DNA from 2 places in the Paenibacillus ihbetae genome. Region 1 is predicted to be linked to the other one. Evidence: riboswitches for the same ligand, from Rfam matches in the RefSeq annotation. Region 1 holds a riboswitch; the other holds the start of a gene.
The links. Region 1 has a riboswitch for FMN ahead of BBD41_RS08385 (DMT family transporter). Riboswitches for the same ligand answer to the same signal wherever they lie in the genome.

Region 1 (6,915 bases):
TAGGAAAAACGCCCGGCAGCCCGGCAATCCAATGAAAGGCGAGACATCGAAAAAATGGTCAATACCCATCCCGGCAATCGGTCGTATATGATGCAGATGTGAACCGAGAAGCAGGAGAAAGGTTCAGAAACGAAAGTGAGGGGATGTCCGATTTTAGAGCGTCAGGTTCGTAACATGGAAGCGCATTCAACAAAACCCGGCAGCACACGTGGCAGCAGCGTCTGGCGAGGTACGGTGAAGCAGGTGCGCAAAAACTGGCAGCTGTATCTATTATTTTTGCCGGTTCTGCTCTACTTCATCGTGTTTCACTACGTGCCGATGTACGGGGTACAGATCGCCTTCAAGGATTTTATCGCCAATAAAGGCATTCTGGAAAGTCCTTGGGTTGGCTTCAAGCATTTCGAGCGCTTCTTCAACAGCTTCTACTTCTGGAGAATCATTAAAAATACCCTTGGCATCGGGCTGTATGAGCTGATTGTCGGGTTCCCGATTCCGATCATACTTGCCTTGATGATCAACGAAGCGCGGTCGGGCCGGTTTCGCCGGTTCATTCAAACGGTAACTTATGCACCTCATTTCTTGTCAACGGTCGTGGTCGTCGGCATGATCATGATGTTCCTGTCTCCGGTCAGCGGTCTTGTCAACTTCATTATCACCTCCTTTGGCGGGGAACCGATAGCCTTTATGACGGAGCCGTCCTGGTTTAAGAGCATCTATGTGTGGTCCGGCGTTTGGCAGAGCATGGGGTGGAGCTCCATCATTTATTTGGCGGCGCTCGCGGGCATCGACCCGCAGCTGCATGAGGCCGCCAAGGTGGACGGTGCAGGCTGGTTCCGGCGTATCTGGCATATCAATCTGCCGGGGATCGCCCCGACGATGATCATTCTGCTGATTCTGAACATCGGATCGATTCTGGGCGTCGGCTTCGAGAAGGTCTTCTTGATGCAAAATTCGCTCAACATGGAAGCCTCGGACGTCATTGCCACGAACGTATACCGAAGCGGGATCCTGGGCGCCCAGTACAGTTACTCGGCGGCAGTCGGATTATTCAACTCCGTCGTCAACTTTATCATGCTGATTACCGTCAACCGGATCGCCCGCAGAGTCAGCGAGACCAGCCTATGGTAAGGAGGAAGCAGCTATGCCCCAAAGCCGGAGCGAACGCATTGCCGGAATCTGTATTTACATTATATTATCATTAATTTCGCTTATTGTATTGTATCCGTTATATTTTGTGCTTATCGCTTCGATCAGCGCGCCGGAGACGGTGATGCGCGGAGAAGTATGGCTGTGGCCCAAGGAATTGTCGTTTGTCGGATATGAGCGGCTGTTCGCCAACAAGGAGATCATTCAAGGATTTCTGAACACCGTGCTCTATACGGTAACGGGGACGGCGCTGAACCTCGTGATGACGATCGCGGCGGCGTATCCGTTGTCGAGGGCGGACTTTAAGGGACGCAACGGGTTCATGCTCATCATCGTTTTCACCATGTTCTTCAGCGGCGGCATGATTCCGAGCTACCTGCTGGTTAAAGAGCTTGGCATGCTCGATACGATCTGGGCTATGATTATTCCGTCCGCGGTGTCGGTATGGAACATCATCATTATGCGCACGTTCTTCCAAAACTCCATTCCGAAGGAGATGCAGGAAGCGGCATTCATCGACGGCTGCTCGAACATGCGGGTGCTGTTTCGCATCGTGCTTCCGCTCTCCGGCCCGATCCTGGCCGTTATGGTGCTGTTCTATGCGGTCGGCCACTGGAATTCCTACTTCACGGCCCTGATCTATCTGTCCGACCGGTCGAATTATCCGCTGCAGCTGTTCCTGCGGGAAATTCTCGTCCAAGGGCAGATGCAGGAAATGGTCGACATCAGCGACGATTCGCTGGCCCGAAGCTTGATGGATGCGGAAGCAATCAAATACGCGGCGGTCATTGTGACCAATCTGCCGATGCTGCTCTTGTATCCGTTCTTGCAGAAGTATTTTGTCAAGGGAGTCATGATTGGAGCCATTAAAGGCTGACATATTCAAATGATGAGACTATAGGAGGCAGTGACAATTATGGTGAAAAAATGGGTTTCGCTCACATTGACAGCGGTGCTGGCAGCGGGGCTGCTGGCTGGCTGCGGGAGCAAAAGCGGGGATGGCGCAACGAAGGAGGGGGAGACGGCCAAGTCCAATTTCAACGAGACCGGCATGCCGATCGTAAATGAACCGCTCAACCTGACCTTCTTCACGGGCAAATCGCCGACAAACGGAAGCAAGTTCGAGGATACGCTCGTATGGAAGACGTATAAGGACATGACCAATATGAACATCACGTTCAACCTTGTCCCGTTCGAGACGCTGACGGAGAAGCGGAATCTGGCGCTTGCCGGCGGGGATTATCCGGACGTGTTCTACTCCGCCCGGGTAGGATCGGCTGAGCTGACGCGCTACGGCGAGCAAGGCGTCTTCATTCCGCTGAATGACCTGATCGATAAATATGCGCCGAACTTCAAGAAGCTGATGGAGCAGTACCCGGATATCCGCAAGGGCTTGACGATGCCGGACGGCAACATTTATTCCCTGCCCTCCTTCTACGATCCGGAGCTGCTCTCGATGCTGATCGGAACGCCGCTGTGGATCAATCAGGAATGGCTGGATAAGCTCGGGATGGAGGAGCCGAAGACTACCGAGGAGTTCTACGCCTATCTGAAGGCGGTTAAGGAAACCGACCTCAACGGTAACGGCAAGCATGACGAGATTCCATACTCTGCAACGGGCATCACCGGTCTCGTCGACCATTTGAAGGGCTCCTGGGGACTCGGAACGAGCGGGCTTGGCCATAAGTTCGTCGATGTCGATCCGGAAACAGGCAAGCTGCGGTTTACGAAGGCGGAGCCGAAATACAAGGAAATGCTGGAGTTCATGAACAAGCTGTATAAGGAAGGGCTGCTGGATAAAGAGATCTTCACGATTGAGGGCGGCGCATTGAACGCGAAAGGGCAGGAAGGCTTGCTCGGAGCTACCGTCGTGCCGAATCCGGAAACTGTCATGGGACGCAAGGAATATATCGGTCTCGGCGCGCTCAAAGGACCTCACGGCGATCAGCTGTACTCCCACGTGAAGGTGCCGATGGTCCACGTAGGGGCATTTGCGATCACGGACAAGAACCCGAATCCGGAGGCGACGATTCGCTGGATGGATTACTTCTATGGCGATGAGGGAGCGCAGTTCTACTTCATGGGTAAAGAAGGCGAGACCTACACGAAGAACGCCGACGGTCAGCTTGAATATGTAAAGGAAATTACCGAAAATCCAGACGGCTTGACACAGGACCAGGCGCTGGCGAAGTACTTTACATGGCTTGGCGGCAGCTATCCGGGCCTGGTACGGGAGAGCTGGTTCAAGGGCTCCGAGACGCTTCCGAGCGCGATGGCGGCAGCCGAGAAGGCGGAGCCTTATGCAGTGAAGGAAATTCTGTATAACTTCAACTTTACGCTGGAAGAGACGGATATCATGTCCTCGATCGGCAAGGATATTCAGGATTATGTTACCGAGATGGAGGCGAAGTTCGTCAATGGCTCCGCATCCTTCGACCAGTGGGACGAGTATGTGAACACGCTGAACAAGATGGGCCTGGAGGAATACATGCGAGTGTATCAGGCGGCATACGACCGCTATCAGGCGGAGTAACAAGCAGTTGGTTTAGGTTATAAGCTATTCTATTGTGCAAGCATGAGCAGCCCGCTCAAGGGAATATCCCTTATGAGCGGGCTGTTCTGTTATCCCTGTAAAGAGACGCCGCGCCGTGATTTTTGCTGGTGATTTTCTCCATATGGAATGGTAATATTTATGAAAAGATGTTGACCCGCAAGTCGTTGCGCGCAGCACATGTCATCATTGGCGGGAGTTATGATGATGGTTTAAGAGGGGGCTGTTTAGCGATGGAGCGGAAGGTATCCATGAAGAAGATTCCAAGAGGGGTAGCGGAATGGATATTCAGGCCGAGGCGCAGGTACGGACGCTTTCCAAGGATCGAGCGGATGGTGGAATTGCTGTTCACAGCGATACTCATTTTTTGGGCTTTTACAGTGATTCGCTGGTTTATCCTGATCACGGTCGCGACGATGAGACATTTCGGCGTGTTTGATTAGGGGGTCATCGGGAAAGAGCTGTCCATTAATAAAGGATGGAGTTGGAATATGGTAAAAAAATATTGTGGTAACTATTCCACACTTGCTGTATAATTGTTAGCGAACAAAAATAAATCTGTTTAATTTGAAAGAAAAATGTGTTTTCATGAAAACATTCATGGTATAATTTCCATACCATACAACTTCACTAGGATTACCTTGGTTTAATCTCGTTGCAGTATTATCAAAAAATAAAACATGAATATGGATCTTCGGGGTAAGGTGAAATTCCTGACCGGCGGTGATGCTTCGATTCGAAGCTTAGCCCGCGACTCGCGATAACATGGCCTTCGAGGCATGTAATCGCGACTGACTTGGTGCAATTCCAAGGCCGACGGTATAGTCCGGATGGGAGAAGATCAAAGCTTGGTTTGCTATGGATTTTTTGTCGAAAAAAATCTCGCGATAGCAGGCTTATTTGATCAGCCCCCGTTTACGCCGACCTGCTCGGCAAGCGGGGGCTTTCTGCTGGTAAGACCTCCGTATTCAGGATGAGGAGAGAGCTAGAGATGGATAACGTAAATACCGGTGTCAAGGTCAAGCCTTACGAATCCGGCGTGCAAGCAAGGGGCCGAATGCGGGGAGGATTTTGGCTTGTCGTATTGGGAGCGGCCCTGTGGGGCGTGGACCCCTTGTTCAGAGTCATTCTTCTGAAAAACCTGACGTCGGCGCAGATTGTTTTGCTCGAGCACATCACTATTTCCTTGATTGCCATCCCGGTCTTGTGGAGAAACCGCGTTGAATTGCGAGGCATCGGCTGGCGCCATGTCGGAGCGCTGCTGTTTATTTCCTGGGGCGGCTCCGCATTAGCCACCATCCTGTTCACAATGAGCCTGTCAAACGGCAACCTGAACGCCGTCCTGCTGCTGCAGAAGCTTCAGCCGCTGTTTGCGATCATGCTCGCCAGCCTGCTTCTGAAGGAGAAGCTGCCCCGCCACTTCGGCATTTTGCTTATTATTGCCCTGGCGGGCACCTATCTGCTTACCTTTGGCATGACGCTGCCTATTGGTCACTGGAATGAGTTCGTGCAGATCGGAAGCCTCTTATCGTTGGGCGCAGCCGCATTATGGGGCGGCTCGACGGTGATGGGACGGCTGATGGTCGGCAAGCTGAAGTATGAGACGGTGACCTCGCTGCGCTTCGTGCTGGCGCTGCCACTGCTGGCCTTCATGACGTGGAACGAAGGAGCCGCATGGAATATGCCGGCATTCGGTACCGGCGCTTTTGCAGCGGTATCCTTGAATCTGATCGGCCAGGCGCTGCTGCCGGGACTCTTGAGCCTGCTGGTGTATTATAAAGGGCTGACTACTACGAAGGCCTCCGTCGCAACGCTGGCCGAGCTGAGCTTCCCGATGGTCGGCGTGCTCATTAACTGGATCGTATTCCAGGAGGTTGTGACAAGCGCCCAGCTGCTGGGCTTCCTGCTGATCTGGGTCGTTCTGTTCGTCATATCGAGACAGTCGGAATCGTCGGAGCGGACGCTATCGTAATGAATGACTTCATATTGAATAATTCATAGTCTAAAGCTTCACCGCGTGAAACTTCCATGCCGCATGATTTCATAACCGTCGTTAACAGCCTTTTTCCCTTGGTAACGGAGCTATCTTCGCTTCTAGCCTGCGGGGAGAAGGCTTTTTTCATACATCCGGCCAAAAAACTGTTGAAATCGGAGCAAGTCTCGATTACAGTGGTAACCAACTGCCATACTAGTATGAAAAGGTGGAAGGTATGCCAATGACTATAAAGGTCCAAGATGTCATGAATAGATTGATGGGGCAGGCCGGATCGCCGGCTGCTTCGGTCGATGGAATCGTGGCAGGGGATGGCGACGCGGCCGTGCGCGGAATTGCCGTTGCTTTCATCGCTTCCCATGATGTAATCGTACGGGCGGCGGAACTGGGCGCGAATCTGTTAATTACGCATGAGGGCGTCTTTTACAGCCATCATGAAGCTGGGCCGGGTCCGTTGGGGGACAGCCTGGTCGTGCAAGGCAAGCTGGAGCGCATTCACTCCGTAGGGATGAATATATACCGGCTGCATGATGCTCCGCATCGGACCGAGCCCGATGTGATAACCGATGGGCTGGTTAAAGCCTTAGACTGGAATGACCTGCTCGAGAAGCACTTGCCGACAGCGGCCGTTGTGGTTCTGCCGGAGGGGATGACCGTTCGAGGGATGGCGGATTATATCAAGGACCGGCTTCATGTGCCGTACGTGCGCGCTGCGGGGAGCCTGGACACGGTATGCAAACGGATCGGAATCGCAGTGGGCTATCGGGGAGGCGGGCAGCATGTCATTCCGCTTTTTGAACACGAAGGGCTCGATATGCTGATTGCAGGCGAAGGACCGGAGTGGGAGACGCCCGAATACGTCGCCGATGCGGCTGCGCAAGGACGGGACCAGACGCTGATGCTGCTCGGGCATGGGGCTAGCGAGGAGCCGGGCATGCGTCTGATTGCCGATCGGCTTCGGGATTATTTTCAGGAGATTCCCGTTCACTATCTGCCCGCACGTCCGTTGATTCATATCGTCTAGTCTTACGTCTTTTCGGGGGGATGTACCCTTTATCTGAAAAGTTATCGAGAGAGAGAATGTCAAGAAAGAGTATGGATAGAAAGAGGTAACCGTATGTCAACAGGGCCAAGGATCAAAGGATCGACCCGGGATTATTCGTATCATCTATTAAAAGACCGTATTATGCGCCTCGATCTGGAGCCGGGCACCAAAATATCGGAG
Region 2 (6,915 bases), 880 kb from region 1:
CGCAGCGCTGCCTCGAACTGCGGGCCGCAGTCGCAGCGGTGGGAGTGGAAAACATCGCCGGTCAAGCATTCGGAATGGACCCGAACCAGCACCGGCTCATCGCCGTTGATCTCTCCTTTGACCAAAGCCACATGCTCTTTGTTGTCGACGTCGTTCGTGTAAGCCACGGCCTGGAATACCCCGTAATCCGTCGGCATCCGCACCGCCACTTCCCGGTGCACCAGCTTCTCCTTCTCATTGCGGTAATGAATCAGATCCTTGATGCTGATCAGCTTCATCCCGTGTTTCTTCGATATTTCGATCAGATCCGGCAAGCGCGCCATGGTTCCGTCTTCCTTGATGACTTCGCAGATGACACCGGCAGGATAAGAGCCGCATAGTTTCGCGAGATCGACAGCCGCCTCCGTGTGACCTGCCCGGCGAAGGACGCCCCCTTCTTTGGCAATCAACGGAAACATATGGCCCGGCCTGCGGAAATCCGCTGCGGTCGCATCCGGATCCATAATGCCGCGAACCGTTACGGAGCGCTCATAGGCCGAAATGCCGGTTGTCGTATCTTTATGGTCAATGGAGACGGTGAAGGCCGTTCCGTGATAGTCCGTATTTTGGCTTACCATCGGTTTCAGATCCAGCTCCTGAGCCCGCGACTGCGTCATCGGGAGACACACCAGCCCACGCCCTTCCGTAATCATGAAATTGATCACCTCGGGGGTTGCCTTGTCGGCCAGAGCGATAAAATCCCCTTCATTCTCGCGGTCCTCATCGTCAACGACGATAACGATCTTCCCTTCCTTTAAATCCTGCAATGCCTCTTCTATGGGATGAAAAGAAAATCGTTCTTCCATTCCTACTCCTCCTTCTCGTAAATCCGGTTCGGGTCCGTCGGATGCTCGAATCAAGCAAAGCCGTGCTCGGCTAAATAATCCCGGCTGATCCCCGCTTTGCTCCTTCTTGAGCTGTTTCCGTCGCTGCCGTAATTCAGCAGATGCTCTACGTATTTGCCCAAAATGTCGCACTCGATGTTAATCGTGTCTCCCGGTCCCTTATAAGCCAGTACCGTTTCGGCAAGCGTGTGGGGAATGATGGAGACGGTAAAGGAATGCTCCGTCGTTCGAACGACGGTCAGACTGATTCCATCCAGCGTTACGGACCCTTTCGGAAGGATATATTTGAACACATCGTCGTCCGACGGGGCAATTTCATAGACGACCGCATTCTGGTCGGATCTCACGCTTCGAATCACGCCGACCCCGTCCACATGGCCCTGTACAATATGACCGCCGAATCGTCCGCCGGCTGCCATGGCCCGTTCCAGATTGACTTTGCTGCCCGGTTGAAGCTGCTTCAGGTTCGTGTTTCGATACGTTTCCGGCATGACATCCACGGTAAAGCTGTCTTTGTCGATCGTTGTCGCAGTCAAGCAAACACCATTGACGGCGACACTGTCACCAAGCTTTAGATCATCCAGGATCTTCCTTGCCGAAATGCTGAGCACCATCGCTTCACCTTGGCGGCCGATTCGTCTCATCTCGCCGATCTCTTCAATCAGCCCTGTAAACATATCCTGTCCCTCCTTTCATTCAATCGTTTACGACTTCCATACCGGCTGGCCGGTCACATAAATATTGTCGCCAAGTCTTTGGGTCTCAAGTCCTGTCAGCTCAATCGCTTCGCTCATCAACTCAAACCCGCTGAACATATAGTTTCCCGGTGCATCGTACCCTCCAATAATCTTCGGGGCAATGAATTGGATAATGCGATCCACCAGTTTGTTTTCCAGCAAGCTTCCGCTTAAGGTGCCTCCTCCTTCAACAAGAATGGAGGCGATGCCCATGCGACCAAGCTCCATAAGCGCAGCCTTCAGGTCGACTCTAGGGCCAGGGCCACAGACCAGAATTTGCACTCCCTGTCCTTCCAGCGCGCTCCGTTTCGCGTTGTCGGCCAGCTCCGTCGTCAGCACCACTGTTTTGGCGGCGCCATCACGCGCTACCCGACTATCCAAAGGGATGCGAAGCTGCGAGTCCACGATAATTCGTACAGGCTGGAGACCGTCTACGCGGAGTCTCGTCGTCAGCGCTGGGTCGTCCGCAATCACGGTGGCCACTCCTACCATGATCCCCTGGTGACGATGCCGGAGGGAGTGCACCAGCTCACGGGACTCCTCATTGGATATCCATTTGCTGTCACCGGTCTTTGAGGCGATTTTCCCGTCCAGCGTACTGGCTGTTTTTAAGGTGATAAAAGGCAGTCCGGTCGTAATGAACTTGTTGAAGGCTTCATTCAACCGGATCGCACGCTCTTCGAGGACGCCGGTCGTTACTTCAATGCCCGCAGCCCGCAGCATCTGCAGCCCACGGCCGGCAACCAGCGGATTGGGATCCTGGCAGGCGACGACGACACGCTTAACGCCTTCCGCTATGAGTCTTTCGCTGCATGGGGGAGTTGCCCCGTAATGGCTGCAGGGCTCAAGGGTCACGTATACGGTGCTTCCCGCAGCCTTGCTTCCGGCCATATTCAATGCATGGACCTCAGCATGCGGCATTCCCCGCTCCAGATGGGTCCCGACGCCCGCAAGGGCTCCGTCCTTCACGACGACGCAGCCTACGACCGGGTTTATGCCGGTCTGCCCTTGAGCCCGTTCCGCCATATCCAGTGCAAGCGACATATAAAATTCATCGTTGATGATCTCCATGACCCCCATGCCCCTTTCCAGAATAAAAAAGCCCTGTTTTCGGATTAGCATTCATCCAAAACAGGGCGTAATAAACCAGTTCACTTTACGACATCATAAATAACCGTTCGTTCCGAGATTCTCATACAACGACCAAAGAAGCGGCATTAACCTATACACACCCGCTCCGAACATCGTCATATGTGAAAAACTCCACATAACGCATGACATCAGAAAGCTAAGACAAGAGATACCTATGGTAAGTGCTCTCAAGTCCACTTTCGTTCCTTCTCCCATCCAGACTATACTGTCGGTCCCGGAATTTCACCAGGTCCACCGCATACGATACGTATCCGGGTCACGGACTAAGACGCAGCCGGAGCTGCGATCATCACCGCCGGTAGGGAATTTCACCCTGCCCCGAAGGATTCATATGAAATTAGCTGTTACTTACGATGAATCTTAACACTCCAAAGACGAAAATGCAAGATAAATAACTCACTTTTATTTAGTCAGTAACTTTTCCGCTGCATTTTTTTATCCCTGTTCCTGTCCCGGAAGGAAATTGCTGCGCTCAAGGAGAACCCAATAATGCTGAAGAAAAACCAAGTACGTATTTGTATCGTGGTAAAGGAGATCAAGCAAATGAAAACGTCGCTTAACATCATCGTAAGACCGACGGAAATCGATGTGAACGGTCATGTCAATAACGCCAAATACCTGGAGTACCTGGAATGGGGAAGAGAAGAATGGTACGAGGCGGGAAATCTGCACTACGATGTGCTGAAAGAACTGGGTGTGCAGACCGTCACGGTCAACATTAATATTAATTACAGGAAGGAATGCAGACAGGGAGAGCGGCTGACCATCACAACCGAGTCCCACAAGCTTGGAAGCAGCAGCCTGGTGCTCCTGCAGCAGATCCATAACGCTGACGGCGAGCTTTGCGCCGATGCCGCTGTAACGATCGTGACGATCGATATTCACTCCCGCAAGAGCCGGCCTGTTCCGGATGAATTACGGGCGTTGTTTCAACGAGCCTCGACATAATTTTGGAATAACCAGCCATTACACGGGTTTAGCCCAGTTAAACCGCCGACTATCGACGGCTACAAGCTTCGCCTATGGCTTTACCCGACCGCATAAAAAACAGGCCTCCGCAAGGGAGGCCTGTCCATCCAATACTTACATATTACGCTTCGAATACTTCGACCTTTTCCATTTTGTCACGGCCTTTAAAAGCATCGATGTGCTCCATGCCTTCAACCACCTTGCCGAATACGGTATGCTGTCCGTCCAGGTGAGGCTGCGGCTCATAGCATACATAGAACTGGCTTCCGCCCGTATTGCGTCCGGCATGCGCCATAGCCAAGCTTCCACGCTCATGCTTGTTCGGGTTGATCTCGCAATCGATCGTGTAGCCCGGTCCGCCTGTACCTGTTCCGTTCGGGCAGCCGCCTTGAGCAACGAAGCCCGGAATGACACGGTGGAATACTAGACCGTTATAGAAGCCGGAATTCGCGAGCTTCTCAAAATTTGCAACCGTGTTCGGTGCATCCTTTTCAAACAGATCGAGCAGTACCTCTTTACCGTTTTCCAATGTAATTCTCGCTTTTTTTGCCATATCGAATATCTCCTTTCGATGTACATTCCCTAAGATACGCATTTCATAAAACATGCAACTTCTAGTTTACTATGAAATAACTTGGGACGCAAAATGAACCTGCATCTTGCAGCGTCCATCCATCGTCCCGTGAAGACCCGGCAGTCCTTAAAAAAGCCCGGCCAAACCGATCGTACCGGCATGGCGGGCTTTGCACAGGAATCGTCGGCTGTTGATTCACACCCTGTAAGGTGCAATTTGTGCCGATGGAAACGACTTTAGCTTGTAACGGTTTCTTTAGCGATCCGCGCAGGAACGACGTCATTGCTGATAATATCCTGAAGCGACTCGCGTCGAACGACAAGCCGGCTCTGGCCATCCTTAACAAAAACGACGGCAGGTCTGCGGATCCGGTTGTAGTTGCTAGCCATGGAATAGTTGTACGCGCCCGTGCAGGATACGGCCAGCAGGTCTCCCGTGTTGACCTTAGGCAGATCCAGGTCCCAGATCAGCATGTCGCCGCTCTCGCAGCACTTGCCGGCAATCGAAACCGTCTCCTCCGGCTTCTCGTTGGCACGGTTGGCCAGCATGGCTTCATATTTCGATTCGTATAGGGCCGGTCTCGGGTTATCAGTCATCCCGCCGTCTACGGCAACGTATTTCCGTACCCCCGGAATGTCTTTGCTGGTGCCTACTGTATACAGCGTGGTGCCTGCCTCACCCACGATGCTGCGGCCAGGCTCTACCCAAATCTCTGGCAGCTCGCTGTCAATGCCGGCAAAATGGGTTTTCACCGCATCCGTAATCGCTTTAACGTAGTCGGATACATGAAGCGGGGTATCCCCGTCGACATAACGAATTCCGAAGCCGCCGCCAAGATTGACGACCTTGAAGGTGACGCCAAGATCCGCCTTGACCTTCGCCGCAAATTCGGCAACGCGCGAAACGGCCATCTGGAAGCCTTCGACTTCGAAAATCTGCGAGCCGATATGGGAATGGATGCCGATCAATTGAAGATTGTTCTGGGCGGCTGCCAGCTTCACCGCTTCAAAAGCCGAGCCGTTTCCGATATCGAATCCGAATTTGGAATCGGTTTGGCCTGTCGAGATATATTCATGGGTATGCGCCTCAACGCCCGGCGTTAACCGAAGGAGAATGTTCACCTTCCGGTTCTTCTCGGCAGCAATGGCCTGGAGCATATGCAGCTCGACTACATTGTCCACGACGAAGCAGCCGATTTCGGCATCAATGGCCATTTCGATTTCTTCAGGCGTCTTGTTGTTGCCGTGAAAATGGATCCGCTGCACCGGAAAGCCGGCCTGCAGCGCCGTATACAGCTCCCCGTCGGAAACGACGTCCAGCGACATTCCTTCCTCATCGGCCAGCTGGCACATAGCCATTACGCAGAACGCCTTGCTGGCGTACGCGACTTGAAACTTCAAGCCGGATGCCTTAAAGGCTTCAATATATTCCCGGCAGCGGTTCCGGACCGCTTGCTCGTCCACAATATATAGAGGCGTACCGTACTGGGCTTTCAATTCGGATGTGTCGCATCCGCCGATCTCCAAGTGTCCCTGTTCGTTTATCTTGCTGGTACCGTGTAGAAACATGCTTACAATTCCTCCGATCGCTTTATCAAAAATAGGATAATCGAATAATTGTTCACAGTATAGCAGACAACGAAACGTAAGCAAAATGGATTTTTCAACACATCATTTGTGTTATTATCAATGCCTTCTTTTGGAATTCATTTCAGTTCCCATTTTGGTGTGATCCCTTGTTTTGTTAAGGGCCGGGCGTCTCGTTGACGTCAGCAGCGGTTTGCGGAACAAAATCTCGCCCATGGCCTTTGCACTAAATGGTATAAAAGGCCATAAATATGACGAGTTATAGGACCGGTGCGTCGTTAAGGATAGAATCAGCAGCGTGCTGCCGATAACGAACCCTTTCACACCGAACAGCGCGGTCGCCACAAGCAGAACGAGCCGGACCATCCGGTTGGCCAGCCCGAGCTCATAGCTTGGTGTGGCGAACATGCCGATAGCCGCCACGGCCATATAAAGCACCACCTCGTTGACAAACAGCCCGGTTTTGACGGCGATATCGCCGATCAGAATCGCGGCAATCAGGCCCATGGCCGAGGCAAGCGGTGTCGGCGTATGAACGGCAGCCAAGCGCAGCAAATCCACGCCGAATTCGACGATCAGAAACTGTCCGATAATCGGAATCTTGGCGTTCTCCTGCGGCCCGAGGATGTCCAGCGCCGGCGGTTTCAGCTCCGGATGGACGACGAGCAGCATCCAGAGCGGCAGCAGAAACATCGAGGCAAAGATGCCCCCAAACCGGATCCATCTTAAATAGGTGCCCATGAACGCGGTCTGCCGGTTCTCCTCGGCATGCTGGCATAGATCGAAGAAGGTCGTCGGCATGATCATCACGCTGGGCGATGTATCGACCATGACGACGATCCGTCCCTCCAGCAGGTGAGAGGCCACCACGTCCGGCCGTTCGGAATATCGGACGAGCGGGTACGGATGCCAGCCCTTATTCACGATTGCTTCCTCCAGCTGCTTGTCGCCAAGGGGCAGCCCTTCGAGATCGAGCTGCTTGATTTTCCGGCGAATCGCTTCTACCTGCACGC

Region 2: linked by a shared signal. The riboswitch ahead of ribD (bifunctional diaminohydroxyphosphoribosylaminopyrimidine deaminase/5-amino-6-(5-phosphoribosylamino)uracil reductase RibD) and the one ahead of BBD41_RS08385 (DMT family transporter) in region 1 are both predicted to bind FMN.

The regions. Positions count from the first base shown of each region.
Region 1 covers NZ_CP016809.1:1,825,407-1,832,321, reverse strand. The annotation lists gene BBD41_RS08405 (ABC transporter permease) at 175-1,128, shown strand; gene BBD41_RS08400 (carbohydrate ABC transporter permease) at 1,142-2,023, shown strand; gene BBD41_RS08395 (extracellular solute-binding protein) at 2,063-3,679, shown strand; gene BBD41_RS08390 (hypothetical protein) at 3,931-4,140, shown strand; FMN riboswitch at 4,384-4,543, shown strand; gene BBD41_RS08385 (DMT family transporter) at 4,689-5,669, shown strand; gene BBD41_RS08380 (Nif3-like dinuclear metal center hexameric protein) at 5,914-6,714, shown strand; gene BBD41_RS08375 (GntR family transcriptional regulator) at 6,808-6,915, shown strand, end outside.
Region 2 covers NZ_CP016809.1:943,610-950,524, forward strand. The annotation lists gene BBD41_RS04380 (bifunctional 3,4-dihydroxy-2-butanone-4-phosphate synthase/GTP cyclohydrolase II) at 1-845, opposite strand, end outside; gene ribE (riboflavin synthase) at 896-1,561, opposite strand; gene ribD (bifunctional diaminohydroxyphosphoribosylaminopyrimidine deaminase/5-amino-6-(5-phosphoribosylamino)uracil reductase RibD) at 1,589-2,692, opposite strand; FMN riboswitch at 2,953-3,103, opposite strand; gene BBD41_RS04395 (acyl-CoA thioesterase) at 3,317-3,721, shown strand; gene BBD41_RS04400 (peptidylprolyl isomerase) at 3,864-4,295, opposite strand; gene lysA (diaminopimelate decarboxylase) at 4,553-5,884, opposite strand; gene BBD41_RS04410 (spore germination protein) at 6,002-6,915, opposite strand, start outside.